3 regions of the Nocardia sp. BMG51109 genome follow, and region 3 is predicted to be linked to each of the others. Evidence: riboswitches for the same ligand, from Rfam matches in the RefSeq annotation. Region 3 holds a riboswitch; each other region holds the start of a gene.
The links. Region 3 has a riboswitch for S-adenosylmethionine ahead of D892_RS0113670 (rhodanese-like domain-containing protein). Riboswitches for the same ligand answer to the same signal wherever they lie in the genome.

Region 1 (10,019 bases), 2.7 Mb from region 3:
CCGGGCACCTTCAGCCGGACGCGGTTCGCTTCTACCGGCGCAGCGGATACCACCGCATCCCGATCTTCCCGCCGTACGAGGTGCTGCCACTGTCCCACTGCTTCGCCAAGGACCTGGCCCGACCGGAGTAGCCCGACCGGAGTAGGCGGGACGTACTCGAGTGTCGGCGTGCTCGAACCTCGCGGGTGTGCCCGAATCTTGCGGGTGTGCTCGAGTCTCGCGGGTGTTCGGTCGATGCGCTGCGGCTCGAATTCTACTGCTGCACCGGGTGTTCCGTGGGATCGCGGCCGTCGGCATCGCTCCCGCCGTCGACCGGAAGACCCGCCGCCTTCCAGGCCCGGAACCCGCCGGCCAGGTCGGTGGCCCGCCGCAGCCCGAGCTGCCGCACCGTGGCGGCGGCGAGGCTGGAGGCGTAGCCCTCGTTGCACACGATCACCACGGCGGTGTCGCCGGTCAGGCCCGGCAGCCGATGGTCGCCCGCGGGGTCGAGCCGCCACTCCAGCACGATGCGTTCGATCGCCAGCGCGCCCGGAATCGTCCCCTCCGCCTTGCGGTTCGATTCCGGCCGGATATCGACCACCAGTGCGCCGGACGCCTGCGACTCGGCCGCCTGTCGCGGGTCGAGGCGGTCCAGACCGGCTCGGGCGCGCCCGAGCAGCTGCTCGACGTTCAGTACCGGTTCGTCGTTCGTGCTCATATGCCCTCGAAACTCATATGCCCTCGAAATCGTCGAGCGAGTGGTATTCCCGCACGGGCTGCAACGGTGGTGAGTAGGCGTGCACCGAGGCGGCCGGGCGGGTGGTGCTGGGGTTGCGCACCCAGTGTGCCCGTTGCGGGCCGAAGGCGACGGTTTCACCGGCGCGCCACCGTGCGTCGCGGACCGCGTTACCGGGATGGCGATACTGCTCGTCGAGTTGGCCGACGGTCACGGTGAACGCCCCCGACGCGCCGCCGTGGTCGTGCGGTTCGGTGCCCTGGCCCGGTCCCCACGACAGCAGCCACAATTCGACACCCATGGTGAGACCCAGCCGGCTCCACCACCGCTGCCCGGTGCCGAATCGGACGATGTCCAGCAGGGGAGTGGCCAGTTGATCGGCCACCGCCGCGGTCAGCTCGCGCAGCTCGGCCGGTGACCAGAGCGTGCGCTCCGGGTGGATGAGCTCGTGCAGCAGCGGAACGTCCACGTCCGGGTGGATGTCCTTGGCGTGCTTGAGATTCACCGGCAGTGATGACGTGGTCAAAGGGCTCCTCGACGACGTTGACGGACAGGGACGACGGTGACGGACAGGGACGACGTTGACGGACGGGACGACGTTGACGGACAGGAGTGCGGGGCCGGGTGCGTCCCGTCGCACGAATTATCCGGCGGCGGCGCGGATCTGCCACCGGTCACGATCAGCGCGAGCAAAACCCTCCGTCGGCGCGAAACCGGCCCGGCAAGAATTGGATTCAGCGCGATCGAGAATGCAGACGCCGGGGCGAGCGCGGTTTAGCGTCATGTTCCGGCCATCCAGAGCGACCGAGAGACCCGGCTCGACGACGTCGCAGCAACCCCCCGGCTCTCGGGTGTGGGTGCTACCGCCGGGACCGATGGAGGATCGATCGACGTATGAGCACCGTGGCAGCACCCGGCGCCGAGCGGGCATCGGACGCGGCAGGGGAGGACGTCCTGCCGGTAGCACGCACCTGGCATCCGTGGCGCTGGGTGGTGGCGGCGGTGGCGCTCGTGCTGGTGGCGCAGTTCGTGCACGGCCTGGTCACCAATCCGGGCTGGGACTGGCCGACCTTCGGTGCGTACTTCACCGCGGACTCGGTGCTGCGGGCGCTGCGGCTGACGATCGAGCTGACCTGCTGGGGCACCCTGCTCGGCTTCGCGCTCGGCATCGGCCTCGCCATCGGCAGGTTGTCGAACAATCCTGTGCTACAGGTCATTTCGTGGGTCTACATCTGGGCGTTCAGGTCCATCCCGCTGATCGTGCAGCTGCTGTTCTGGTTCAATATCGCCTATCTCTACCGCACGCTGAGCCTCGGCGTCCCGTTCGGCCCGGCCGTGTACACCTTCGACGTGAACGGCGTGATCAGCGGATTCACCGCCGCCGTCATCGGTTTGGCGCTGCATCAGGCGGCGTATTCGGCCGAGATCATCCGGGCGGGGATCATCTCGGTGGATCCGGGGCAGGTGGAGGCGGCCAAATCGCTGGGCCTGCCGTGGCGGCGGCAGTTCTTCACCATCGTCGCCCCGCAGGCCATGCGCGGCATCCTGCCGAATGCGGTGAACGAGATCATCAGCCTGTTCAAGGGCACCTCGATCGTCTCCGTGATGGCGATCGCCGAGCTGTTCTACCAGGTGCAGGTGATCTTCGGCCGCAACGGCCGGGTGGTGCCGCTGCTCATGGTGGCCACCGTCTGGTACATCGTGCTGACCACGGTCCTGACCGTCGTCCAGTACTACATCGAGCGATATTTCGCGAAAGGCAGTGAGCGCGAACTTCCCCCGACGCCGTGGCAGCGCGTGCGCCGGAAGATCGCCGAGATCACGACACAGGAGCGGCGATGACGACAGGGCGGGAAACGGCCGAGTACGCGCTCGAATTACGGGGCGTGCGTAAGTCTTTCGGTCACGACGAGGTGCTGCGCGGCGTCGACCTCGCCGTGCGTCCGGGCGAGGTGACCGCCGTGCTCGGGCCGTCCGGCTCGGGGAAATCCACCCTGCTGCGGGTGATCAACCATCTGGAGAAGGTGGACGCCGGCACCGTGCGGGTGGGCGGCGAGCTCGTCGGCTACCGGCGCAAGGGCGCGAAACTGCACGAGCTGAGCGAGCGGGAGGTCCTGCGGCAGCGGTCGCGGATCGGGTTCGTCTTCCAGGATTTCAATCTGTTCCCGCATCTCACGGTGCTCGCGAATGTCGCCCTCGCACCCGTGGGCGCGCAGGGGCGCGGCCGGAACGAGGTGGAGGGTGAGGCGATCGCCCTGCTGGAACGGGTCGGGCTGGCGGACAAGGCCGAGTCCTATCCGAGGCAGCTGTCCGGCGGTCAGCAGCAGCGGGTGGCGATCGCCCGGGCGCTGGCGCTGCGGCCGCGCGTCGTGCTGTTCGACGAGCCGACCTCGGCGCTGGACCCGGAACTCGTCGGCGAGGTCCTGGACGTGATCCGCACCCTGGCCCACGACGGAGCGACGCTGGTGATCGTCACCCACGAGGTCGGGTTCGCCCGCGAGATCGCCGACACCGTCGTGCTTCTCGACGCCGGGCGGATCGTCGAGCAGGGCCCGCCGATGGAAGTGCTCGACAACCCCGCCCATCCCCGCACGAAAGCCTTTCTGGCCCACGTGCTCTGAGCTTCGTCGAGTACGTACCGATTCCGGATGTAAAGGACACGACCATGTTTCCAGCCCGCCACGGCCGAGGTGTCGCCGCATGGGCCGCAGTACTGACGACCGCGGCACTGCTGGCCGGTGCGTGCGGCAACGGCGAGAACATCGACGAGGTCCGCACGGTGGAGGGACAGACCTTCGACCTGTCTCCGGAACAGTCCGGCAGGGTGCGCGCGGACAAGGTCGATGCCATCGCGGCGCAGGTGCCGCAGGCCATCCGCGACCGCGGCACGCTGGTGGTCACCGGATCCTCCCAGACCGGTCCGCCCTTGCGGTTCTACGCCAGTGACGACCGCACCATCGTCGGCTCGGAGGTCGATTTCGCCTATCTGGTCGCCGACATCCTCGGGCTGAAGCCGGAGGTGACCGCCGCGGACTGGTCGCAGAACTTCGTCCGGATCGATTCGGGCGAGGTGGACGCGTTCATATCCAATGTGACGGTTACCGAGGAACGTAAGGAGAAGTACGACTTCGCCACCTACCGGCTGGACACTATCGCCCTGGAGGTGGCGAAGGACGCCGACTGGGCGATGCCCGACCGGAAGTCGCTGGCGGGCAAGCGAATCGGCGTGGGAGCGGGCACCAACCAGGAACAGCTGCTGGTCGAATGGAACACGCGCAACGTGGCCGAGGGCCTGCCCGCCATCGATATCGCCTACTACCAGCAGCAGACCGACTACTACCTGGCGCTGGCCTCGCGCCGCATCGACGGATTCCTGGGGCCGAACCCGGTGGCCGTCTACCATTCGGCGACCTCCGGCGAAACGAAGATCGCCGCAACGTACTCCGGCGCCGGCGACGCACTCCAGGCCGAGATCGCGGTGCTCACCAAGAAGGACAACGGCCTCAACGGCGCCGTGCACGCGGCCCTGCAGCACGCCCTCGACACCGGTGTCTACCAGAAGGTCCTCGACCGCTGGGGCCTGCGGAGCGAGGCCGTGCAGCAGTCGCGGATCAATCCGGTGGGACTGCCGAGGCGGGCCGGGTGACGCCATGAAATTCCTGCTGCTGACACTGATTACGCATCAACCCGACCCGGTGACGGGCGCCACCGAATCTCCCGCGCAACGGCTGCGCCGGGTGGTCGACAGCGCCCGGCTGGCCGAGGAACTGGGCTACGACGGCTTCGCCGTGGGTGAGCGGCACGAGGATCCGTTCCTGTCCTCCGCGCCGCCGGTGGTGCTCAGCCATATCGCGGCCCTCACCTCGCGTATTGCCCTGTTCACCGGCGTGACCACGCTGAGCCTGCTCGATCCGGTGCGGGCCTTCGAGGACTACTCGACGCTGGACAACCTGTCCGAGGGCAGGCTGGAGCTGATCATCGGTAAGGGCAACGGCGCCGCGCAGGCACGGCTGTTCCACGTGACGGCCGAGGACCAATGGGATCGCAATCGCGAAGGGTACGAGCTGTTCCGGCGGCTGTGGGCGGGCGAGAGCGTGACCTGGTCCGGCCGGTTCCGGCCGCCGCTGTCCGACGCCAAGGCGCTGCCGCGGCCGCTGCAACCGCGACTGCGGATCTGGCACGGCAGTGCCACCAGCCGGGACTCCGTGGAATTGGCCGCGCGGCAGGGTGATCCGGTGTTCTCGGCGAATGTGACCTACCCGGTGGAGCCCTATGCGGAGCTGGTCGCGCACTATCGCGAGCGCTGGGCGGCCCACGGGCACGATCCGGCCGAGGCCCTGGTCGGCGCGGGCACCGCCGGACTCTACGTGGCGCGGGAGTCGCAGGATGCGCTCGCGGCCTACCGCCCGATCTTCGAGGCGCGCCGGGCGGTGTCCCGGAAGTTCGGCACGCCGGCGGTTTTCGAGACGCTGGAAGATTTCGTGGAGCGCAGCTCGGCGCTGGTGGGCAGCCCGCAGCAGGTGCTGGACAAGGTCGGGCTCTACCACGAGGCGCTGGGGCACGAGGTGATCCATATGAGTGCCGACAGCGATGGTCTCACCGAGAAGCAGCATCGCGAAAGCCTCGAGCTGTTCCAGTCCGAGGTGGCGCCGGAGCTGCGCCGCCGCATTCCGAGCAGGCCGATCGGCGCGAACCGCCATACCTCCGATGTCTTGGGAGATCATCGATGAAAGCCCTTGCGGCCCTGATCACTACGCTCGCGGCGACGGTAGCGCTGGCGGGCTGTGGTGTCGACTCCGGTGCCGGTGGCGACGCGGGCCCGCCGCGGCCCGGCGGCACCGTGCACTACGGCCTGTCGCTGGCGCCGACCTGCTCGGATCCGGCCCAGTCCAGTACCAACCAGACCCTGTACGTCACCCGGCAGATCGTCGACTCGCTGACCGACCAGGATCCCGCGACCGGCGAGATCCGGCCCTGGCTGGCCGACCGCTGGGAGGTGAGTCCGGACGCCCGGACGTTCACCTTCCACCTGCATCCGGGAGTCACCTTCAGCGACGGCACCGCCCTCACCGCGACATCGGTGCAGAAGAACTTCGACGCCGTCGTGAACACTCTCACCGGGGCGAAGGCCCCTTTGGCGGCAAGCTATCTGGCCGGGTACACCGGGACCACGGTGCCCGATCCGCTCACCGCCGAGGTGCGGTTCGCCGAGCCCAACGCGCAGTTCCTGCAGGCATCGTCGACGCCGCAGTTGGGCATACTGTCGGAGGCCACCACCGCGAAGCCGGCCGAGCAACGCTGCCTCGGTGACGACATCGGCAGCGGGCCGTTCGTGTACACCGACTACCGGCAGGGCAGTTCTGCGACGCTGGCCAAGCGCGCCGGATACGACTGGGGCTCGGCGGTGTTCGGCCATCGGGGTGAGGCGTACCTGGACGGCATCGAGTTCCGCGTGGTGCCGGAGTCGGGGGTGCGGACCGGCAGCCTCTCGTCCGGGCAGCTCGACGCGATCAGCGACGCACTGCCACAGGATGTTCCGCTGATCGAGGGATCGGGCGGGACCGCATGGCAGCGCCCATGATGTCGCGCTTCTGCGGGTTCAGCCCGACGGCCGAATCCGGACGTCGCTTCGTTGCGGTGTCTCGAGTGCTCATAATCACCAGTCTTCTCGGGTGGGGGGTGATCGGGGGTCCCAGCTTCCTACTTTCGAGTAAGTCTATCTTACTCCAGAGTAAGAAATGCGTCGAGCGGCAGCATACACAGGGCGATCTCCGCCACAGCGCCACGCGAGCACGGCCGGTGCTGATACGACCCGCAGGGTCTCTGCCGATAGTGTCGGACGATGGGTCAGTTTCATTTCGATCCCGATACCTACGACGAGCTGATGGCCGCCGAGGTTCCGGCGTACGTGCGGTTACAGGCGGCCGTCTGTGATGCGACGATCGGGGTCGGCCGAGTCGGGCGGATCCTCGATCTGGGGACGGGTACAGGGGTGACGGCGCGCGGCGTGCTGCAGGCGCATCCGGGGGCGACATTGGTCGGTGTGGACGCCAGCGCCCCGATGCTCGACCATGCCCGCTCGGTGCTGCCGGCGGATACCGAGCTACGCGTGAGCCGACTACAGGACCCGTTGCCCGGAGGGCCGTTCGAACTCGTCGTCTCGGCGCTGGCGGTGCACCACCTGGACGGCGCGGGCAAGGCCGACCTGTTCGGCCGGGTGGCCCGGGAACTCACGCCGGGGGGCCGGTTCGTCTTGGGAGACTTGGTCGTTCCCGACGACGCTGCCGACACGGTGACGCCGATCGACGGCGACTACGACACTCCCAGCAGCGCCGCCGACCAGGTGAGCTGGTTGTGCGAGGCGGGGTTCTCCGTCGAAATCGTGTGGGAAAACAAGGATCTCGCCGTGCTCGTCGGTGATCTCACGAACTGAACGGGTCGATGGGGCGCCCTCGAGTTGCTTCGGCCGCCGCACACCCATGCCGCCTCGCCGCGTGAGCTCCCGACGGTGCCGGCACGACCGCGTCGGGCATGCCGGGTATGGAGAATTCCGGCTCGGTCTTCGAAGACGGCTCGCGGCAACCGGTTTCAGCGACTCAGCTTCGCCACAACCTCGTCGTGCAGCAATCCATTCGTGGCGACTGCGCTACCGCCGTGTGGCCCCGGACTGCCGTCGAGCGCCGTGAACCTCCCGCCCGCCTCGCGCACCAGAACGTCCAGCGGCGCCAGGTCCCAGAGCGACACCTCCGGTTCGGTGGCGATGTCGACCGCACCCTCGGCGAGCAGGCAGTAGCCGAAGAAGTCGCCGTACCCCCTGGTGCGCCACACCTCATCGGTGAGGTCGATGAGCCGGTCGCGCAGGCCGAGATCGCGCCAGCCGGACAGGCTGGAGATGGCCAAGCTCGCGGCCCCGATCTCGCGGACCGCCGAGACCGCGATCGGCTTCGGCGGTTCCGGCTCGAACCGGGTCCACGCGCCGGAACCCGTTGCGGCCCACCAGCGCCGGGCCAAGGCCGGGGCGCTCACCGCACCGACCACCGGCACCCCGTCCTCGAGCAGCGCGATGAGCGACGCCCAGACCGGAACCCCGCGCACGAAGTTCTTGGTGCCGTCGATCGGGTCGAGCACCCACTGCCGCCCGGTGAACTCGACCTCGCCGCCGAACTCCTCGCCCAGCACCGCATCGCCCGGCCGCTCGCGTTCGAGTTCCGCGCGCAGCGCCCGCTCCACCGCCAGATCCGCGTCCGAGACGGGCGTCAGATCCGGCTTGCTGTCGACCTTCAGATCCAGCGCCCCGAACCGGGCGCGGGTGATCGCGTCGGCCGCGTCGGCCAGGCGCAGGGCGAGTTCGAGGTCCGCGGAGTCGGTCACGCCGCAACGGTAACCGGTGCGCGCCGCACCGCCGCCCCCTACCCGACCTGCCAGACGGCGGGCCAGTCCCTGCCCCGGAAGGAGGCGTCGATACCGCCGTCGCAGAACACCACCGAGCCGACGAAGAACGTGGCCTTGTCGGACACCAGGAACGCCGCCAGATTCGCGATCTCCTCCGGTCGCCCGGCGCGGCCGATCGGCGTGGCGGCGAGGTAGCCCTTCATCCCCTCGCGGATCAGCTCGTTCTCCGTGCCCTCCTGCGTCATCGGGGTGTCGATATAGCCCGGGCGATGGCGTTGAGCCGGATGCCCTCCTTGATGTACTCGGCCGACTTGGTGCGCGCGTACCAGGCCAGGGCCGCCTTGGTGGCCGGGTAGGTGTGCAGCGCGGCCAGATCGCCGAGCGATTCGGCCAGGCCGCGGGCGCGCTCCTCGTCGCCGGCCAGGCACGCGTCGGCCAGCTCCACCGGCCAATTCGGTTGGGTGGTGGTGGAATTCGACGACACCAGCACGACCGAGGCGGCGTCGGCCGCGCGCAGCAGCGGGCGCAGGTCCTCCAACAGCTCGATCGCCCCGAAGTAGTTGACCGACACCAGCAGCCCGGCGGCGCGGCCGGCCGTGGGCGCGACACCGGCGAACGGCAGGAAACCGTCCAGCCGCCCCTCGGCGAGCCGGGTGATCGCGGTGACGGCGTGCGCCCGGCCCGCGGCGGTGCCCAGGTCGGCGGTTACCTCGGCATCGTGCAGGTCCACGCCGATCACTCGATGTCCGTCCTGCTCGAGCTGCGCGGCCACGGCCGCACCGATCCCCGATGCGCTCCCGGTCACTGCGATGGTGTTCATTCGGCCTCCTCGTCGACGGCGAACTGTCATCTCATCACGCGAAACCGCAACCGGCGACGGCGCGTTCGTCGGCGGTTGTCGTGCCCGACGGAGCGGTCACCGGCCGCCGAGCGCGTTGCCGAATCCGATCCGGCCGGTAATCGTGACGGCCGTGTACCGCTCCTGTGGGGTGCGGCGTGCACGGATGCCGGCCACTCCTCAGTCGGCTACCCGGGCCGCGGCCAATGCGCTTGCCCACCAGTGCAACTGGTCGAGCATCGCGGCGGCGGCCTCCTCCGGTTCGGCCGGTTCGGCGAGCTTGCCGTCGGCGTCGAACAGCAGGTAGTAGCGGGGGAAGGACACGTATTCGCGGACCGTGTGCGCGTTCAGTTCGTTGAACACCTCACGGAGGTGGTCGATCGCGAACAGACCGCCGCTCATGCCGCTGTAGCCGACGAAACCGATCGTCTTGCGGTCCCACTGAGTGAAATGCCAGTCGATGGCGGACTTCAGCGACGCCGGGTAGCTGCGATTGATGTCGGGGGTCACGACGACGATCGCGTCGGCCTGCTCGAGACCGCGGGTGAGGGCGGACATGCCCGCCGGTCGCGTCGGATTCGGCTCGATCCTCGGCGAGGTGGCCGGCAGCGCGAGCGGCAGGTCCGCCTCGGCGAGGTCGATCACGTCGACGTCGAATTCGCCGTGCTTGCGGGCCTGTTCGGCGAACCAGTTCGCCACCACCGGACCGAACCGTCCGTTCCGGACGCTGGCGATGAGCACGGCGAGACGCGGGGTGCTGGTCATTCATGGCTCCTTCGGATGCGGTTTGTCGTATCGCTTGCTACGACTCTTCCGATCGCCGCGCCGGTCAGGGAGCCCGCGGCGAGAGTGGTAGTGGCAGGGACACCCTCCCCGGCCTCCGCGCTGCTAGCGTCGAGCGAGGGGGGAGCGTGGCGAGCGAAACCGAGTAGTACTCCGCGGAACCTGCCGCGCACCCGGACGACGAGCGAGGTGCGGTAGGTTGCGGACATCCTGCGGAGGGCCCCGGGCCGTGAGCGACGGCGCCCGGCCATGAGCGACAACGAGTTCGGCCTGTTCCTGCGCACCCGCGAG
Region 2 (10,019 bases), 650 kb from region 3:
CAGTCGACCGGTAGAGGACTGGCGGCCATCCGAACACGTTGTCCGGCACGGGCTCCGGCGCGATGGTTGTATGTCGTTGCCGCGGCGCGTGTTCGGGTCTACCTCTCGGCGCGCAGAGTCGGCAGTACGGATTCCGCCGCCAGGCGCAGGTGGGCGGCGGCCCGTGCCCATCGGCGGCGGGCCCGGTCGGAATCCGGATCGATGAAGTCGGACATCAGGATTCCGCGGAGGGCGTCCATCGCCGTGTAGAGGAAATCCCGGGCGACCTTCCGGTCGACCTCGTCCGGCACCAGTTGGGCGACCGACATCAGGACGGCGTTGTTGACGAACGGCTCGACCTTCGCCATCTCCGCGGCCAGGAGGCGGTCGACGCGACCCGCCACCCACAGCTCCATGGCGGCGATGAACAGCGGGCCCTGATGCAGTTCCCAGAGGAAGTCCAGGACCGCGGCCAACGGGTCGCCCTCGCGCCGGAAGCGGTCGAGTTCCCGCATCGCGGCCTCGGTGCGCCGCTGGGCGAGATGGCTGATCGCGGCCACGACCAGGTCGGTCTTGGAGCCGAAATGATGCACCTGCGCACCCCGCGTCACGCCGGCACGCTCGGCGACCCGCGGCGTCGTGGTGCCCGCGTAACCGTATTCGACCAGGCAGTCGATCGTGGCGTCGAGCAGCCGGACGCGCATCTCGCTGCTGCGCTGCTCCTGCGTGCGGCGCTGCGGCTTCGATATCGCGGGCCTGGTCATTCCGGGAATTCTACACTTACATTCAGGTCTGTATGAAAACGGGCGGTGCGGTGGATCCGCATCGGCCCGCGATCACGCGGCCGACGAACCCGGGGCCGCGCCCGCACCTCCACCGCGCCGGGCGAGCAGGACGGTGATCGTGAACAGCAGTAATCCCGCCACGGCCAGGCCGGCCCCCACCATCGCCGGGGCGGTGTATCCCAGACCGGCCGCGATCACCACGCCGCCGAGCCACGCACCTGCCGCATTGGCGATATTCAGCGCGGCGTGATTGAGCGCGGCGGCGAGGGTCTGGGCATCGTGGGCCACGTCCATCAACCGGGTCTGCAAGCCTGGCGACAGCGCCGACCCGCAGGCGCCGACCAGGAAGATGCCGACTCCGGCCGTGTACGGATTGTGCGCGGCCGCAACGAATCCCGCGAGAATCACGATCATCGCCACGAGCACCGCGAATACCGAACCGTCCACGCCGCGGTCGGCGAGCACGCCGCCCACGATGTTCCCGGCGACCATGCCCAGGCCGAACAGTGCCAGCACGAGCGGCACCAGGCCCACCGGCATGCCGGCGACATCGGTGAGGGTGGTGGTGACGTAGGTGTAGACGGCGAACATGCCGCCGAAGCCGACGGCGCCGACCAGCAGCGTCAGCAGCACCTGCGAGCGGCGCAGCGCGCCGAGTTCGGTGCGTGGATCGGTGACGCGGATACCGGTCAGCTGCGGGACGAATTTCGCGATCGCGAACACCGTCGCCAGGCCGATGACCGCGACCACGAGATAGGCGTCGCGCCAGCCCAGATTCTGGCCGAGCCAGGTGGCGGCGGGAACGCCGACAACATTGGCGGCGCTCAGTCCCAGCATAACCGCGGCAATCGCCTTGGCGCGCTGCCCCGCCGGCGCGAGTGTCGCCGCGGCCAGCGATGCCACGCCGAAGTAGGCGCCGTGCGGCAGTCCGGTCACGAAGCGCGCCAGGATCAGCGTCTCGAACGAGGGCGCCAGCATCGAGGCCGCATTGCCCACCGTGAAGGCCACCATCAGGGCGATCAGCAGACGCTTGCGCGGCATCCGGGCGCACACCGCGGCGATCACCGGTGCGCCGACGACCACTCCGAGGGCGTACGCCGACACCGCATGTCCCGCGGTCGGCTCCGAGACGTTCATGGCCTGCGCGACGTCCGGCAGCAAACCCATGGTGACGAATTCGGTGGTGCCGATGCCGAAACCGCCGAGCGCCATGGCCAGCACCGCGGGTATGTGCCAGCCGGTGCGCCCGGCGGGGGTGTCGGACGAAGACTGGGAGGACGCCGCATCGGGCGCGGTCACGGAAGCCACGACTCTGCCCAACACGGCGGCGAATGCCCGGGCATCCCCGATCGCCGGTGATCTCACTCACCGACCGAAATACCGCAGGTCGAAACGGTCTTTGTCCACATCGGAGAGTTATCCCCAATCGCCGATCGACCGCTTCCGGCGGGCCCGCGCAGCCTCTAGCGTTATCGGCATGACCAAGCCGCAGCGTGACCCCGTTGTTGATCGGTTGCGACACGACGTCGATGACATCTACGAACTCATCGACGATTCCAACCGGACCGCGCACACCGCACTGGCCGCGGTACGAGGCGTCGACCTGCGCTTACGTCGATTCCAGAACACCAGCGGCCGCCAGTTCGGGATTTTGATCGCAACCCTCCGCCAGCACGGGCGGCGCCTCGACGGCATGGATCAGCGCTTCGACCGCATGGACCAACGCCTCGACACCATGGATCAACGCCTCGACACCATGAACGGACAGCTCCAGCAGCTGACGCACACGATCGCCGAGGCGGTGACGCTGATGAAGCAGCGGTAGGGTCCGGTGCGTTCAGACAAGTCGGGCACCCGCGGCCACCGGAAGGTGGGGGCGGGTGCCCGGAATGTGTCGTCTCGCGCGAGGCTCAGCGCAGCTGGCGGGCCAGGTTGGCGTCGAGCACGCCGAGGAACTCCTCGGTGGTCAGGTAGCCCTGATCGCCGCCGACCAGCAGCGCCAGGTCCTTGGTCATCTGGCCGTCCTCGACGGTCTTGATCACGACGTCCTCGAGGGCCTGCGCGAAGCCGACCACCTCGGGGGTGTTGTCCAGCTTGCCGCGATGCGCGATGCCGCGGGTCCACGCGAAGATCGACGCGATCGGGTTGGTGGAGGTCGGCTTGCCCTGCTGATGCTGCCGGTAGTGGCGGGTCACGGTGCCGTGCGCCGCCTCGGCCTCGCAGGTCTTGCCGTCCGGGGTCAGCAGCACCGAGGTCATCAGGCCCAGCGATCCGAAGCCCTGCGCCACGGTGTCGGACTGCACGTCGCCGTCGTAGTTCTTGCAGGCCCAGACGTAGCCGCCCTCCCACTTCAGCGCGGAGGCGACCATGTCGTCGATCAGCCGGTGCTCGTAGGTGAGGCCGGCCGCGTCGAACTCGTTCTTGAACTCGGTCTCGTAGATCTCCTGGAAGGTGTCCTTGAACATGCCGTCGTAGGCCTTCAGGATGGTGTTCTTCGTCGACATGTAGACCGGGTAGTTCTGCTGCAGCCCGTAGTTCAGCGACGCGCGCGCGAAGTCCTCGATGGACTTCTTGAAGTTGTACATGCCCATGACGACACCGCCGTCCTCGGGCATCTTCACGACCTCCTGCTGGATCGGCTCGCTGCCGTCCTCCGGTGTGAAGGTGAGGGTGACGGTGCCCGCCTGATGCACCTTGAAGTCGGTGGCGCGGTACTGGTCGCCGAACGCGTGGCGGCCGATGATGATCGGCTTCGTCCAGCCCGGAACCAGGCGCGGGACGTTGGAGATGATGATCGGGGCGCGGAAGATCGTGCCACCGAGGATGTTGCGGATGGTGCCGTTGGGCGACCGCCACATCTTCTTCAGGCCGAATTCCTTGACGCGCGCCTCGTCGGGGGTGATCGTCGCGCACTTGACGCCCACGCCGTGCTGCTTGATGGCGTTGGCGGCGTCGACGGTCACCTGATCGTCGGTCTTGTCGCGGTACTCGATACCGAGGTCGTAATACTCGAGATTGATGTCGAGGTACGGGTGGACCAGCTTGTCCTTGATGAACTGCCAGATGATCCGGGTCATCTCGTCGCCATCGAGTTCGACGACGGTACCTTCAACCTTGATCTTGGACATGGATCTTCGTGTCCTCCTAGGAAGGTGCTCCCATTGCACGGCCAGGTGAACACGCTTGTGAGCGGACCCCAGCTGTTCAACAGACAACGTATACGTCCCGCTCTGTCGGCGAGACTCGAGGTGCTAAACAAGACAAGCGTACTGGTGCGCTGGGTCTCAATTCCAGCGGTTGTCCCATCGCGAGACGGTCGCGTCCGCTCCGGGCGAGGCGCCGGCGGGGTGAGATCGGCAACGTACCGGCCGGCACTGACAAATGCGAGGTAAGCCGACGAGCACGGCCGATCCCTTCCCGGACGGCAGCGAGCCCGGGACATCGCCCGGGCTCGCTGTGCGTCACAGACTGTGACAAATCAGACACCGGCCGCCGTATGCTCCGACCCCTCCAGCAGGTTTTCCGGCTTGTCCCGGATCATCAGCACGACGATGACGATCGCGGCCAGGAAGAACCCGGCGCCGATGTAGAAGGCGATGTCGTAGCTGTGGATCGCCGCCCGGGCCGCGAGGTTGTCGACGGCCGGGTTGTTCTCCGCATAGCGCTGGGCCACCTGGACCGAGATGGTGGTCAGCAGGGCCGTGCCGATGGCGCCGCCGACCTGCTGGGCCGCGTTGAGCAGTGCGCTGGCCACGCCGGAATCCTCGGCATCGACCTGATGCAGCGCCGTGGTCTGCATGGAGACGAACAGCGCACCCATACCCAGCGCGATCAATGCCGTCGCGGGCAGCACGGTGGTGGCGAAGCTGTCGCCGAAGCTCAACTGCGCCAGGTACACCAGGCCGGCGATGCCCAGCACTCCGCCGCCGATCATCAGCGGCCGCGGCCCGATCCTCGGCAGCAGCGAACCGGCCACACCCGCCGAGATCACGATCCCGATCGGGAAGGCCAGGAATGCCACGCCGGCCTTCAGCGGGCTGTATCCGAGGGTGATCTGCAGGTAGTAGCTGAGGTTGATGAACATCGCGAACATCGCGATCGGCACCAGCAGCGCCACCAGGAACGAGCCGCCGCGATTGAGCTCACCCGGAATATGCAGCGGCAGTAGCGGGTTCGACGTACGCCGCTCGATGCCGACGAAGGCGATCAGCAGCGCCACACCCGCGATCAGCAGCGCGAGCGTGGACGAGGCCAGCCAGCCGTCCTCGGCGGCCCGGCTGAATCCGTACACCACCGCGATCAGGCCGAGCGTGACGGTCACCGCGCCCGCCACGTCGTAACCGCCGGTCCGCGGCGCGGGGACGTCCTTGATCACGAAGAAGAAGGCGCCGACCAGCGCCAGCAGCGCGACGGGCGTGTTGACCAGCAGGCACCAGCGCCAGTCGGCGTATTCGGTGAGCGCCCCGCCGGCGATCAGGCCGATGGCCGCGCCGCCTCCGGACACGGCTGCGAAAACGCCGAAGGCCCTTGCCCTTTCGCGCGGTTCGGTGAACGTCACCGACACCAGCGACAGGGCCGCCGGGGCCAGCAGCGCGGCGAAGGCGCCCTGCAGTGCGCGCCCGGCGAACAGTTGCGCGGCATTCTGCGCCAGCCCGGCCAGCGCGGAGGCCCCGGCGAAGCCGACGAGGCCGATCAGGAAGATCCGGCGGCGGCCCAGATAGTCGGCGAGGCGGCCGCCGAGCAGCAGCAGGCCGCCGAAGATGAGCGTGTAGGCGGTGAGCACCCACTGTTTGTCGCCGTCGCTGATGCCCAGGTCCTGCTGGGCGAACGGCAGCGAGATCGTGACGATGGTGGCGTCCAGCACCACCATGAGCTGGGCCAGGGCGATCACGCCCAGCGCCCACCAGCGCGCCGAACTCTTCGGCCCGGCGGAGGTATCGGGAGAAACGAGTGTCCCGGTTTCGGTCATGAGGGGGACTCCTGCATCGGAAGGAATGTGCAGCCATAGTGGCACCGTCTGACAATTGGCGTCAAGAGAAAAGTGTCCGACTATGACATTTGGCGGTACTCGTCACAATGAGAGCCGATAGCGATAGAATCGGGGCATGCTCGACTCACCGCCGCGTCCAGACCAGCCCGGCCTGCGCGAACGCAAGAAGCAGCAGACCCGGCGCCGCATCATCGAGGTGGCGCTGCGGTTGTGCGACGAGAACGGCTTCGAGGCGACCACGGTCGAGCAGATCGCGGAGGCGGCCGACGTATCGCCGCGGACGGTGAGCCGGTACTTCGAACTGAAGGAGGACATCGTCCTCGCCCCGATCGAGGAGTGGGGCCGGATCATCGCCGCCCACCTGCGCGAACAGCCGATCACCGGCAACGAGTTGCAGGCCCTCTTCGACACCTACCTGGCGGTCACCACCGAGAGCATCGAGGGCGGCGGGCCGCTGCCCTTCGAGTGGTTCCAGCACATGCAGCGGATCACGCGATCCAGCCCGACGGTGCGCGCGCGCAGCATGGAGTTCACCGACAGCAAGATCGTCGAAATCCACTCGGCCCTTGCCGAACGAGTCGGCGCCGAGCCCGACTCGCTCACCGTGCGACTCATCGCCGCGACCTGGAACGCGATCCTGCGCACCGGGATGGAATGCGATGCCCAGCTTCCGGAGTGCGCGCCGGCCGAGTCGGCGGAGGCGACCATCCGGGCCGTCCGGGGCGCCTACGACGAGTTCGTCGGCCGCTGCGCGGTCCCGGTGGCCCGGGCGAGTGAGGCCGGGGGTTAGCTCCCCGACCTCGTCTCGCTTCCCGCGCCGGCGATCCGCTACCATCCAGTCAGGTCATGAGTGCCAGCGCCAAGCCCCGGCTCGCTGGCCGGCAACCCTCCAGTTGCGGTGGGGTGCTCCGGGTGATGACCAGGCTCTCGAAAGCCGAGAGCAAGCGCGACTATCAGGAGGTCACCGACATGTGTTGTTGCCTTTCGAGATTCGAATCCCGATAACGGGCCGCACGCCGCCTCTCGGCACACCGCACCTGGAGTAGTACATGAGCGACTCGACCACGTCCGGGCACGATCCGGCGAACCGGAGCCACGCGACCGACCGGCACCGGGCCGGCCCCGGCACCCTGGGAGCCCGCACGGCGCATCGACAGCGCCCCTTCCCCCCCGGCGCCGCACGCATCGCTGTGCCCGGCATGGCGCACACCCGCGACGTGGCACGCACGACCGCACCCGGCGCCGCGCATTCCGCCGCCCTCGCACGCACGATCACCCTCGGCCCGACCGGCACCACACACACAGCGACCCGCACCACCGCACACACCGCTACCCACGGCAAAGTACGCACTGCCGTCGGCGGCCCCGCACTCACCACCTTCCGCAGCGCCGGGCGAACGGCGTCCCCGGGGCGGGTGGCTACCATCGATGATGTGCGTTTCGCTGTCGTTCGCCCGGTACCGGCCCCGCGGCCGGCGGACAGGGTGCGGCGGATTCCCGGCGGCGGCCCGGGGTGGAACGTCGGTATCGGCAGCGCGGGTATCGGCAGCGCGGGCATCGACGATGTGTCGGCCGGTCGGCGTGCCGGGTTGGCGACGGCGGCGTGGTGACCGTGGGCATCGGCTCGGAGACGGACCGTTCGGCCGCGGCCACGCTGCTACCGCCGCCGGACGGCACACTCGGCACCATTGCCATCGGGGATGTGCGGCTGGAGAGCGGGGCGGTGGTCCCCGATGTGAAGCTCGCCGTGCAGCGCTGGGGTGAACTGTCGTCCGAGCGGGACAACGTCGTATTCATCGAGCACGCCCTGACCGGCGATTCCCATGTGGTGGGCGCGCCCACCGAACCGCACCAGCTGCCGGGCTGGTGGGACGGCATCGTCGGGCCGGGCGCGCCGCTGGACACCGACGAGTGGTGCGTGATCTCCACCAACGTGCTCGGCGGCTGCAAGGGCAGTACCGGGCCCGGATCTCCCGCGCCGGACGGAAGGCCCTGGGGCGCACGGTTTCCCGGTATCTCCATCCGCGATCAGGTGACCGCCGAGGTGAACCTGATCGACCTGCTGGGTATCGACCGGCTGGCCGCCGTGGTCGGCGGATCGATGGGCGGGATGCGGGTCCTGGAATGGATGATCGGCCACCCGCGGCGGGTCGAGGCCGCGCTGGTGCTGGCCGTCGGCGCGCGTGCCACCGCCGATCAGATCGGCACCCAGACCACGCAGGTCGCGGCCATCAAGGCCGATCCGGACTGGCAGGGCGGCAACTATCACGGCACCGGCCGGGCGCCGACCACCGGGCTGGGGATCGCCCGCCGGATCGCGCACCTGACCTATCGCACCGACTTCGAGCTGGACCACCGCTTCGAGAATCAGCCACAGGGCGACGAGGATCCCCGCAACGGCGGCCGCTACGCGGTGCAGAGCTATCTCGAGTACCAGGGGGCGAAGCTGTCGCGGCGCTTCGACGCGGCCACCTACGTGCTGCTGACCGAGGCGATGAGCCGGCACGACGTGGGCCGCGGGCGGGGCGGGATCGAGGCCGCGCTGGCCGGCACCGCGGTGCCGTGCATCGTCGGCGGCGTCGACTCCGACCGGCTGTATCCGCTGCGCACACAGCAGGAGCTGGCCGATCTGCTACCCGGCTGCAAGGGCCTCGAGGTGGTGCACTCGCGCGACGGGCACGACGGGTTCCTCACCGAGATCGAGGCGGTCGGCAAGCTGCTGACCGAGACCATGGAGCTGGTGCGGGCGACCCGGTCCGAGCGCTGAGATCGCCGGTCAGCCGACGCCGAGGCTGCTGATCGTCGCGGCCAGCACGATGATGAGACCGCCCAGCACGGTGTAGGTACCGATGTCGAACGGCTTGCTGCGGACCGCCAGGAGACCGACCCGCGCCGTCGGCAGGCACGCCCGCAGCGCGGCCGCCAGCAGCGTCGCGCCGCCGATCACGTAGGCGCCGCGCCGCCAGCGATCCTGCGCCACGAAGATCACCGCGACCAGCAGGACCGCCACCACGAGCAGCATCGGCAGGTGGTTGCCGAAGAATCGGCCGACCGGGTTGGGGTGCCGTGCGGGGGGCGCGGGGGCTCCTCCTCCCTCATCCACTTCGATCACGCCCCGATTCTTCCATTGCCGACGCTCCCGGTCTCGACACGACCACCGCCCCGGGGCGCACCCGCCGCATGCGATGCTGGTGCCCGTGCTCCATGTGGTGTTCTTCGAGCCTCGGATACCTCCCAATACCGGTAACGCGATCCGGCTCGCGGCCGGCACCGGATGCGAACTGCATCTGATCGAGCCGCTGGGATTCGATCTGTCCGAGCCGAAGCTGCGGCGGGCCGGACTGGACTACCACGACCTGGCCTCGGTCACCGTGCACGAAAACCTCGCCGCCGCTTGGCACACCATCCGGCCCGAGCGGGTTTTCGCGTTCACCACCAAGGCGACCACCCGCAATACCGATATCGCCTATCGCAAGGGGGACGTGCTGCTGTTCGGGCCGGAGCCGACCGGGCTGCCCGAGGAGGTACTCGCCGATTCCCGCATCACCGACCGGCTCCGGATCCCGATGCTGCCGGGACGGAGGTCGATGAACCTGGCCAATTCCGCGGCGGTGGCGGTGTACGAGGCATGGCGGCAACTGGGGTTCCCGGGCGCCGTGTAGCCGGGCCGGGTGTGGCCGCGCGGTCTCGGTCACTCCGCTATCTCGAAGCGCTTGTGGCGGGCGGTGCTGCCCGCGGCCAGCCGGACCGCGGACTTCGGGACGCCGTAGTGGCCGGCCAGGAGCTCGACGGCGGCCTTGTTGGCCTTGCCCTCCACCGCGGGGGCCCGGACGTACAGGCACAGCGTGCCGTCGTCGAGGGTTTCGACCAGCGGGCCCTTTCTACTGTTCGGCTTGATCACGGCCCGAACCACCGTCGGCGGCACCGGCACCTCCCGATTCTTCCCTGCCTCCGGAAGAGGACGAAACCTCTTCGGCCGCAGTATCTTTCGCCGAGACCGAGACCGAGACCGAGACAGGCTCGGGCTCCGGCACCGCGTTCTGCTTCCCGGAGCGTCGTATCCGCACCGCACCCCAGACGAGGGCGGCGATCACCAGTAGGAAGCCGAGCCACGGAATGGCATTGCCGGTCGCGCGCAGGGCGCTCAGCAGCGAGTGCCAGCCGTCCACGATCCGGTTCCAGTAATTGTCCGGCCTCGACCGCGGCGGCTCGTCGGTGCCGAGGTCGATGGTCAGGGTCGACAGGGAGATCTGGTCGTCGAGCTG
Region 3 (10,019 bases):
GTCCGGGCCGAGCTCGGCCAGCGACGCCCGCAGGAAGTCGGTATCGGTGCCCTGGAACGACGCGGCCACCACCGCACCACCGTCGATATCGAAGCGGGACATGCGCTTTCGATAATCCTCGATGGTGAAGGGCTCCGGCAGGTAGCCCTCGTTCTCGACCAGCGGGTACCGCGGATCGATGATGTGGAGATGGGCATCGAACACGTGATCAGCATGCCTCACGACGATGACGAATGCGTAAGAGCCGGGGTGAACGTCCCGGGCGGCGGCCCGATGAACCCCGGTGGCAGCGGCCCGAACTCAGTGGCGGCGCATCCTCGTCTCAGGCCTTGTGCGGCTCGCTGGCGGCGAGCATCTCGTGCCGCTCGACGACCTTCACGCGCTCGCGGCCCTGGGGCTCGCCGAGGGAGCGTTCGTGGGCGTCGAGGCGGTACCAGCCGGCCCAGGTGGTGAACGGGATGCCCTTACTTTCCAGCCACGTCGTGACGGCTTCCGGCTCCCGCTCGGGGGCGTGGGTGAAGCCGGCGGCGTCGTCGAGCAGGCAGGCGATGGTCTCGTTGGCGTCGCCCTTGGTGTGGCCGATCAGGCCGACCGGGCCGCGCTTGATCCAGCCCGTGACATAGGTGGCGGGCACGAACCGCTGCGCGTGCTCGTCGGCGTTCTCGTCGGCCAGCACCCGGCCGGCCTCGTTCGGGACCGTGCCGGCCTGCTCGTCGAACGGCAGCTGCGGGATGTTCTGCGACAGGTAGCCCACGGCCCGGTAGACCGCCCGCACGTCCCAGTCGTTGTAAGCGCCGGTGCCCTTCACGTTGCCGGTGCCGTCCAGCTCGGTGCGCTCGGTGCGCAGGCCCGTCACCTTGCCGTCCTCGCCGACGATCTCGTGCGGCGACTCGAAGAAGTGCAGGAACAGCTTGTGCGGACGGTCGCCCGCATCGCGGATCGCCCACTGCTCGAGGGTGTTGCAGACCATGTCGACCTGCTTGGAATGCCGGCGCGCGGCCTCCGAGCCCTCGTCGTAGTCGATGTCGGCGGGGTCGACGATGACCTCGACGTTCGGCGAGTGGTCGAGTTCGCGCAGCTCCAGCGGGGTGAACTTGGCCTGCGCGGGTCCGCGGCGGCCGAACACGTGCACCTCGAGGGCCTTGTTGCTGCGCAGGCCCTCGTACACGTTCGGCGGGATCTCCGTGGGCAGCAGCTCGTCACCGGTCTTGGCCAGTACCCGCGCCACGTCCAGCGCGACGTTGCCGACGCCGAGGACCGCGACCTTCTCCGCCTCCAGCGGCCAGGACCGCGGCACGTCGGGGTGGCCGTCGTACCAGGACACGAAGTCGGCGGCACCGTAGGAGCCGTCCAGGTCGATGCCCGGCACCGGCAGCGCGCGGTCGGCGTTGGCGCCGGTGGAGAAGATCACCGCGTCGTAGAACCGGCGCAGATCCGTCAGGGTGATGTCGGTGCCGTAGTCGATATTGCCCAGCAGCCGCACCTGCGGCTTGTCGAGGACCTTGTGCAGCGCGGCGACGATGCCCTTGATGCGCGGGTGGTCGGGAGCGACACCGTAGCGAATCAGCCCGAACGGGGCCGGCATCCGCTCGTACAGGTCGATGTTCACCTCGGCATCGGACTTCATCAGGGCGTCGGCGGCGTAGATTCCGGCCGGTCCGGCACCCACGATCGCAATGCGCAGTGGGTTGGTCGCACTGTATTCCGTCATTCTTACGCGCACCCTCTGGTCGAGAACTCTGTCCGTCATGTACTCAGCCGTGTATTTTCAGCCGTCGTTCTTAGCTTAGGCTAAGTTGACGTGTGGGCCGGGCGGCACCCGGCGGATCCGACTCCTATCGATGCTGCCTCGTTGCTCCGCAGGATGTCGTTCGTTCCTGGCCGGGGCCAGGAGGTTCTGCCGAGTCTATCGGTGGCGGCTATCGCGGTTATTCCCGGGATCCGGCGGGAAAACTCGGGTGTGATCTCGCACACCCGCCCCGACCGGGGATGATCGACGCATGACCGACGACGCCCACGACCCGATTCCGATCGACCAGCGCGACACCACACGGTCCGCGGTGCCGTTCCTCGCGGCCGCGGCGGTCGCGGTGGTGGTGATCGGCGGGGGCGTGGCCCTGGCCCTGGCGCGGCCGACGGAGAAGTCCGTCACACCCGAGGACCGGATCGGGGTGGCCGTCGGCAATTTCGCGACGGCGCAGGCGGATACGGATGCCGAGCGGCGCGCGACCGCCGCGTGCCAGGGATTCGATCCGAATCGGTCGCCGCTGGGCCCGGACGCGCTCGGCAAGAAGGTCGAGATCGCGCGGATCACCGATACCGCCGTCGACGGCGATCGCGCGCACGCGACCGTGACGAGCAGGATCGATGGCCGCGAGACGACCGCGACGTGGACCCTCGTCCACTCGGGCGGCTCCTGGCTGGTGTGCCAGTGATAGCGCGACCAGGTTTGACACACGGGCCTGTGACCAGGCACTCTCTATTTTCAGGTCATGAGCGCCAGCGCCAAGCCCCGGCTCGCTGGCCGGCAACCCTCCTCCGCGGTGGGGTGCTCCGGGTGACGACCAGGCCACGCATCGAAGTCTCCACGATGCGGCAAGTGCGGATTCTCAGGAGGTACGAGAAGTGAGTTACGCGGGCGATATCACCCCGCAGCAGGCGTGGGATCTGTTGCGCGACAACCCGGACGCGGTGCTGGTGGATGTGCGCACCGAGGCCGAGTGGCGGTTCGTCGGGGTGCCGGACACCAGTTCCCTCGATCGGCCGACCGCGCTGATCGAATGGGTCGACATCGCGGGCGCGCCGAACGGGCGGTTCGTGGATCAGCTGAAAGAGGTGCTCGCCGAGCGCGATTCGGACGGGAGCGGGCCGGTGATCTTCCTGTGCCGGTCCGGTCAGCGCTCGCAGGGCGCCGCGGCGGCCTCGACGGCGGCCGGATTCGCGCCGTCCTACAACGTGCTCGAGGGGTTCGAGGGTCCGCTGGACGCCGACGCTCATCGCGGCGGCGCCGGGTGGCGGGCGCACGGGCTGCCGTGGAGGCAGTCGTGATCACCGGGGGCGCCTTCGACAAGCCGCTGCCCGACGGCGTCGGCTCGGCGACGCTGGGCGTGCGCGGCGGCCTGCGGCGGTCCGGGTTCGAGGAGACCTCCGAGGCGCTGTATCTGTCCTCCGGGTTCGTGTACGAGAGCGCCGAGGCGGCCGAGGCCGCATTCACCGGCGACGTCGAGCATTTCGTGTACTCGCGCTACGGCAATCCGACGGTCGCCATGTTCGAGGAGCGGATGCGGCTGCTGGAGGGCGCCGAGGCATGCTTCGCGACGGCCAGCGGCATGTCGGCCGTGTTCACCTCGCTCGCGGCGTTACTGGGCACCGGTGACCGGCTGGTGGCCGCGCGCAGCCTGTTCGGCTCCTGTTTCGTGGTGTGCAACGAGATCCTGCCGCGCTGGGGCGTGGAGACCGTCTTCGTCGACGGTGAGGACCCCGCGCAGTGGGAGGAGGCGCTGTCGAAGCCCACCCGGGCGGTGTTCTTCGAGACGCCGGCCAATCCCATGCAGAGCCTGGTGGACGTCCGGCGGGTGGCCGAGCTGGCGCATGCCGCCGGCGCGAAGGTGGTGCTGGACAACGTCTTCGCCACGCCGCTGTTACAGCGCAGCCTGGACCTGGGCGCCGACGTGGTGGTGTATTCGGGCACCAAGCACATCGACGGTCAGGGGCGGGTGCTCGGCGGCGCGATCCTCGGCACGGCCGACTACATCGACGGTCCGGTGAAGCACCTGATGCGGCACACCGGCCCCGCGCTCAGCCCGTTCAACGCCTGGACCCTGCTCAAGGGCCTGGAGACCATGCCGCTGCGGGTGGGCCGGTCGGCCGAGTCGGCGCTGCGGATCGCGGAGTTCCTGGAGGGGCATCCGGCGGTGTCGTGGACGAAATACCCGTTCCTGCCGTCCCATCCGCAACACGAGCTGGCCACGCGGCAGATGTCGGGCGGCGGCACCGTGGTCACCTTCGAGCTGGCGTCGCTCGCGGACGAAGGGAAGAAGCGCGCGTTCGAGGTGCTGAACCGGTTGCGCATCGTCGACATCTCCAACAACCTCGGCGATGCCAAGACCCTGATCACGCATCCGGCCACCACCACCCACCGGGCGATGGGGCCGGAAGGCCGTGCGGCCGTGGGGATTACCGACGGCGTGGTACGGATCTCCGTGGGCCTGGAGGACGTCGAGGATCTGCTCGGCGACCTGGATCAGGCGCTGAGCTGATCGGCCGGGGGCCGGGCGTCCGGCGTCCGGCCCTGGCTCGGGAGCCGGTCCGGGTTCAGAAGTCCGGGTTCAGAAGTCCCAGTCGGCGTCCTCGGTCTGCTGCTGCTTGCCGATGACGTAGGAACTGCCGGAGCCCGAGAAGAAGTCGTGGTTCTCGCCCGCGCCCGGATCGAGCGCGGCGAGAATCGCGGGATCGACCCGGCAGTCCTCGGCGGCGAAGGCGGGCTCGTAGCCCAGATTGCCGAGTGCCCGGTTGGCGTTGAACCGCATGAACGGCAGCACGTCGGCCGTCCAGCCGACCTCGTCGTACAGGTCGTGGGCGTAGTCGATCTCGTTGGCGTACAGGGCGTGCAGCAGTTCGTAGGTGTAGTCGCGGTGGTCCCGGCGCTCCGCCTCGGTCAGCTCGGCCAGGCCGCGCCGGCATTTGTAGCCGATGTAGAAGCCGTGCACTGCTTCGTCTCTGATGATGAGCCGGATGAGATCGGCCGTGTTGGTGAGCTTTCCGCGCGCCGACCACCGCATCGGCAGGAAGAAGCCGGAGTAGAACAGGAACGACTCCAGCATCACCGAGGCGGCCTTGCGCTTCAGCGCGTCGTCGCCGCGGTAGTAGTCGACGATGATCTGCGCCTTGCGCTGCAGGTGCGGATTGTCCTCCGACCAGTCGAACGCCGCATCGATCTGGCGGGTCGAGCACAGCGTGGAGAAGATCGAGCTGTAGGACTTGGCGTGCACCGACTCCATGAAGGCGATATTGGTCAGCACGGCCTCCTCGTGCGGGGTGAGCGCGTCGGCGAGCATCGCCACCGCGCCGACGGTGGCCTGCGCGGTGTCCAGCAGCGTGAGGCCGGTGAAAACCCTTGTGGTGAGCTGTTGTTCGGTCGAGGTGAGCTGTTCCCAGGTGTGCAGGTCGTTGGACAGCGGCACCCGTTCGGGCAACCAGAAGTTCCCGGTCAGCCGGTCCCAGACCGCGGCGTCCTGGGGATCGGGCAGGCGGTTCCAGTTGATCGCGTGCACGCGGTCGACGAGTGTGCTCATGCGGCTCTCCGATCGTCGAAACTGGCCGCGCGCGGCGGCCGTGCTGGTGACAATTCGGCGAGGCTAACATTGGATTCAGGGTTGCCGAATTACCGCGAGGGCCGTGTTGCGCCGTCTGTTTCTCCAGTCTGCTCCCGATCCGGACGTGGTGGGTCGACGCCGCGCGCATAGCACCTGGTCGCCGCGGCGCGGTGGCCCGGAACCTGTGCCAGGCTCGACGGAGATGATGTGACCAGGTGTTCGGCGGCGTCGGACTGGGTGGTCATGTCCTCGGCGTAGCAGGATTCGGTGCCCGGCCGGAGCGCTGCGACCGGTGGGGATCCGCTGCCGATGTGGCCGCCGGCGGATCAGGGCGACTGTGGAATGACAGGTGTTCAGACCGAGAACGGGTTCGAAGTGTGGCCGACCAGGTCCGCGACGGAGTCGATGACCGTCGTCGGGCGGTACGGATAGTGCTCCACGGACTCCTTCGTGGAGATGCCCGAGGTGACCAGGATCGTGCGCATGCCCGCCTCCAGGCCGGCGATCACGTCGGTGTCCATGCGGTCGCCGATCATCACCGCCGACTGGGAGTGCGCGCCGATGCGGCGCAATGCCGAGCGCATCATCAGCGGGTTCGGCTTGCCGACGTAGTACGGGTCGCGGCCGGTGGCGCGGGTGATGAGGGCGGCGACGGAACCCGTCGCGGGCAGCAGGCCCTCGCGGGACGGGCCGGTCGCATCCGGATTGGTGGCGATGAACCGGGCACCGCGCTCGACCAGCCGGATGGCGGTGGTGATCGCCTCGAAGGAGTAGGTGCGGGTCTCGCCGAGGACCACGTAGTCCGGGTCGCTGTCGGTCAGCACGTAGCCGATTTCGTGCAGCGCCGTGGTCAGCCCGGACTCGCCGACCACGTAGGCGGTGCCGCCGGGGCGCTGCTCGTCGAGGAATGTCGCGGTGGCCAGCGCCGAGGTCCAGATCGCCTCCGCCGGAATGTCCAGGCCGGTGTGCCGCAGCCGGGCCTGCAGGTCGCGCGGGGTGCGGATGGAGTTGTTGGTCAGCACCAGGAACGGGATCTCCGCGGCGCGCAGTTCGGCCAGGAACCTGTCGGCGCCCGGCACCAGATGGTCCTCGTGTACCAGCACCCCGTCCATATCGGTGAGGTAGGAAAGGATGGGTTCGTCGTCGGCGGTCACCAGTCAATTCTGAGCTATCGGTTGTTCGGATGTGGACAACTCGGGAAGTTGCGACCATTCACACAGCGGCCGGCCGCGCTGACTATGTTCGAGAAGAAGGTCCGGCCCGAGTGGCCGGGCGCAGGCGGCGGAGCGCTACATGCGGGCCTCTGCCGCCGCGAGGGCCCGGGTGCGTGCCGCGGTGATCGCCCGCCGCGAAATACGGCGGGATCGCCCGGCGCTGCATTCGATCGACGGGGCATGTGCCCCGCAGCAGGCAAGCGACAGCGAACAGGAGTGGCGCAGTGAGTGGACTCAAGCTCGGGTACAAGGCGTCGGCGGAACAGTTCGGTCCCCGGGAGCTGGTGGAGCTCGGGGTTCTCGTCGAGGAGCACGGGCTCGACAGTGCCACGGTCAGCGACCATTTCCAGCCGTGGCGGCACGAGGGCGGGCATGCGCCGTTCTCGCTGGCGTGGATGACCGCGGTGGGCGAGCGCACCCGGCGGATCCAGCTCGGCACCTCCGTGCTCACCCCGACCTTCCGGTACAACCCGGCCGTGATCGCGCAGGCGTTCGCGTCCATGGGCTGCCTGTACCCCGATCGCATCATGCTGGGCGTGGGAACGGGGGAGGCGCTCAACGAGATCGCCACCGGGTACAAGGGTGAGTGGCCGGAGTTCAAGGAGCGGTTCGCCCGCCTGCGGGAGTCCGTCGATCTGATGCGGGCGCTGTGGACCGGCGACCGGGTGACGTTCGAGGGCCAGTACTACACCACCGTCGGCGCCTCCATCTACGACGTGCCGAAGGGCGGCATCCCGATCTACGTCGCCGCGGGCGGGCCGCTGGTGGCCCGGTACGCCGGTCGCGCCGGGGACGGCTTCATCTGCACCTCCGGCAAGGGCATGGACCTCTACACCGAGAAGCTGATGCCGGCCGTCGACGAGGGCACCGCCAAGGTCGGGCGCACGCGCGACGACATCGATCGGATGATCGAGATCAAGATCTCCTACGACACCGATCCGGAACTGGCGCTGGAGAATACGCGGTTCTGGGCGCCGCTGTCGCTGACCGCCGAGCAGAAGCACAGCATCACCGACCCGATCGAGATGGAGGCCGCCGCCGACGCGCTGCCGATCGAGCAGATCGCCAAGCGTTGGATCGTGGCCAGCGATCCCGATGAGGCCGTGGCACAGATCAAGCCCTACCTGGACGCGGGGCTGAACCACCTGGTCTTCCACGCACCCGGACACGACCAGAAGCGCTTCCTGGACCTGTTCCAGCGCGATCTGGCGCCGCGGTTGCGGGCGCTGTAAAAGTATCGGGCCCGGTCGTCGAGAATGCTTGTCGGCGACCGGGTTCGGTACGAGACGGGGCGAGTTCCGGCCGTGCGGATCCCGCCTGAGCGCGTGGCCGACCCACGTGCTGCCTATACCGCTGCCCTGTCGTTGCCGCAGCGCTGCCACTGGTCTATTTCGCTGTGGCGCAACCGAAGCCGGGCCTTCTACCGTGAGGGTGAGTCCGAGGGGGCCCGCGGTGAAGCGCTTACTGTTCCTCATGATTGCGTTGGTAGTCGGCGTATCGACCTATGACTACGGCAGATCGGCAGGTCACTACGGGTTCATCGTCGTGGCCGGTGTTCTCGCCGCCTTGCTGCTGGCCGCCAAGTTCATCGAGTAGGTACCGGTGCCCGGCGGGATCGGGACCCGGGGTGCACCGATGGGAATCGTTGCGGTTCACCAGGAGACGTGACGGCGGCGACGCTTCGGGTCGGCGAGTACGGCCGCGCCGTAGCCGGTGTCTTCGGGGTTGAGATCGACACCCGGCGCGACGATGCGATCGATGCGGTCGAGTACCGCAGGGTCCAGGACGATGTCCGCGGCGGCCAGTTGGCTCTGGAGGTGTTCGGCGGTGCGGGGACCGATGATCGCCGCGGACACCGCCGGATGGGTGGTGACGAAGGCGAGTGCCAGCTGGATCAGAGTCAGGCCGGACTCGTCGGCGAGGGCGGCGAGTTCGGTGGCGGCGGCGAGCTTGGCCCGGTTGCCGGGGATGCTCAGGTCGTAGTGGGCGAGCGTGGTCGGGAAGGACATCGTCCGGGTGCGGTGGCTGGTCGGGTCGGTCGCGTCGCGACGCCAGCGGCCGGACAGCCATCCACCGGCCAGCGGGCTCCACGCCAGTACTCCCATTCGACAGGTCTCGCAGGTCGGCAGCACGTCGGCCTCGATGCCCCGGGTCAGCAGGGAGTACGGGGGCTGTTCGCAGACGAAGCGTTCGCGGTGCCGGCGCTCGGCGGTCCACTGGGCCTGCACGAGCGTCGAGGGGGAGAACGTCGACGAGCCCGCGTAGCGGATCTTGCCCGCGCGAACGAGGTCGGTCAGCGCGCCCAGGGTCTCGTCGAGATCGGTGGCGGGATCGGGGCGGTGCACCTGGTAGAGGTCGATGTGATCGGTGTCCAGGCGGCGCAGGCTCGCCTCGCAGGCGCGGATGATCCAGCGTCGGGACGCGCCGCGTTCGTTGCGGCCCGGGCCCATCGGGCTGGATACCTTTGTCGCCAGGACGATTTCGTCGCGCCGCCCGGCGAGTGCCTTCCCGACGATCACCTCGGACTCGCCGCCCGAATACACGTCGGCCGTGTCGATGATGTTGATGCCCGCGTCCACCGCGGCACGGATGATGCCGATCGACTCGCCGTGATCGGGATTTCCCCACTGCCCGAACATCATCGAGCCCAGGCACAGCGAGCTGACCTGGACTCCGGTACTTCCCAGCGTGCGGTACTGCATGAACGGCCCTTCTGCGGATGTGGAAGCGCGACCGGCGGGTGCTACCGTCGCAGCAAGCGGAGTAGGCTCCGCTTACCGTCCCACATTAAGTGGAGCCGACTCCGTATAGCAACCAGGGAGGCGACCATGGCCGATCCGAGCGCCCGGCCGACCCGGGCCGATGCGCGAGCCAACGAGGACAAACTGCTCGCCGCGGCCGCCGCGGCCTTCGCCCGGGACGGCGCCGCCGCGACCTTGAAGCAGATCGCCAAGGACGCCGGCGTCGGCATCGGCACCCTGTACCGCCGCTTCCCGACCCGCGAGCAACTCGTCGACGCCACCTACCGCTACGAGACCGCCCGCCTCGCCGCCCGGCCCGCGGCCCTGCTCGGTGCGCTGCCCGCCGACCGAGCCCTGCGGACATGGATGTCCGAGGTGCTGGACTACCTCGCTACCAAGCACGGCATGGCCGACACGCTCAAATCCCTCCTCCGGAGCGATGAGCGGCTGAGTTCACAGACGCGCGAGCAGCTGACCGGTGCGGTCGAGGAGTTCCGCCTCGCGGGAATCGCCCAGGACGTGATCCGGCAGGACGTGCCCGCCTCCGACATTCTCGCGGCCCTGGCGGGTGTCACCCTCGTAGCCGGGTCCGGCCACCAGCGGGGGCAGGCCGAACGCCTGCTCGATCTGCTGATGGACGGCATCACCCGCCCGAACGGATGGGGCGGGACCGAACTCGCGGAGGCGCCGTGATGATTGATCGTGCCCGCCCCGGCGGCCGTGCTCGCGCAGACTCGGCGAACCGACCT

Region 1: it holds a riboswitch for S-adenosylmethionine, as region 3 does, so the genes downstream of both, D892_RS0101360 (amino acid ABC transporter permease) here and D892_RS0113670 (rhodanese-like domain-containing protein) in region 3, are expected to answer to the same signal.
Region 2: it holds a riboswitch for S-adenosylmethionine, as region 3 does, so the genes downstream of both, D892_RS0116655 (hypothetical protein) here and D892_RS0113670 (rhodanese-like domain-containing protein) in region 3, are expected to answer to the same signal.

What each region holds. Positions count from the first base shown of each region.
Region 1 covers NZ_JAFQ01000004.1:3,495-13,513, reverse strand. The annotation lists gene D892_RS0101375 (GNAT family N-acetyltransferase) at 1-131, shown strand, start outside; gene D892_RS0101370 (rhodanese-like domain-containing protein) at 254-697, opposite strand; gene D892_RS0101365 (cysteine dioxygenase family protein) at 711-1,241, opposite strand; SAM riboswitch class I at 1,504-1,597, shown strand; gene D892_RS0101360 (amino acid ABC transporter permease) at 1,610-2,557, shown strand; gene D892_RS0101355 (amino acid ABC transporter ATP-binding protein) at 2,554-3,336, shown strand; gene D892_RS0101350 (ABC transporter substrate-binding protein) at 3,381-4,361, shown strand; gene D892_RS0101345 (LLM class flavin-dependent oxidoreductase) at 4,366-5,445, shown strand; partial or broken gene D892_RS0101340 (ABC transporter substrate-binding protein) at 5,442-6,275, shown strand; gene D892_RS0101335 (trans-aconitate 2-methyltransferase) at 6,558-7,148, shown strand; gene hisN (histidinol-phosphatase) at 7,304-8,086, opposite strand; gene D892_RS48240 (SDR family oxidoreductase) at 8,125-8,352, opposite strand; gene D892_RS40110 (SDR family NAD(P)-dependent oxidoreductase) at 8,349-8,927, opposite strand; gene D892_RS0101315 (NADPH-dependent FMN reductase) at 9,126-9,710, opposite strand.
Region 2 covers NZ_JAFQ01000004.1:3,348,622-3,358,640, reverse strand. The annotation lists gene D892_RS0116685 (TetR/AcrR family transcriptional regulator) at 99-743, opposite strand; gene D892_RS0116680 (MFS transporter) at 816-2,063, opposite strand; gene D892_RS0116675 (hypothetical protein) at 2,242-2,589, shown strand; gene D892_RS0116670 (NADP-dependent isocitrate dehydrogenase) at 2,675-3,892, opposite strand; gene D892_RS0116665 (MFS transporter) at 4,243-5,733, opposite strand; gene D892_RS0116660 (TetR/AcrR family transcriptional regulator) at 5,870-6,544, shown strand; SAM riboswitch class IV at 6,597-6,707, shown strand; gene D892_RS0116655 (hypothetical protein) at 6,804-7,364, shown strand; gene D892_RS0116650 (homoserine O-acetyltransferase) at 7,361-8,521, shown strand; gene D892_RS41310 (DUF3017 domain-containing protein) at 8,531-8,776, opposite strand; gene D892_RS0116640 (tRNA (cytidine(34)-2'-O)-methyltransferase) at 8,952-9,416, shown strand; gene D892_RS0116635 (DUF167 domain-containing protein) at 9,446-9,655, opposite strand; gene D892_RS45235 (DUF4349 domain-containing protein) at 9,636-10,019, opposite strand, start outside.
Region 3 covers NZ_JAFQ01000004.1:2,699,657-2,709,675, forward strand. The annotation lists gene D892_RS0113655 (amidohydrolase) at 1-204, opposite strand, end outside; gene D892_RS0113660 (FAD-dependent oxidoreductase) at 323-1,711, opposite strand; gene D892_RS0113665 (hypothetical protein) at 2,001-2,435, shown strand; SAM riboswitch class IV at 2,489-2,608, shown strand; gene D892_RS0113670 (rhodanese-like domain-containing protein) at 2,626-3,048, shown strand; gene D892_RS0113675 (O-succinylhomoserine sulfhydrylase) at 3,045-4,259, shown strand; gene nrdF (class 1b ribonucleoside-diphosphate reductase subunit beta) at 4,329-5,294, opposite strand; gene D892_RS0113685 (HAD-IIA family hydrolase) at 5,669-6,427, opposite strand; gene fgd (glucose-6-phosphate dehydrogenase (coenzyme-F420)) at 6,754-7,761, shown strand; gene D892_RS49170 (hypothetical protein) at 8,003-8,125, shown strand; gene D892_RS0113700 (aldo/keto reductase) at 8,182-9,231, opposite strand; gene D892_RS0113705 (TetR/AcrR family transcriptional regulator) at 9,358-9,963, shown strand.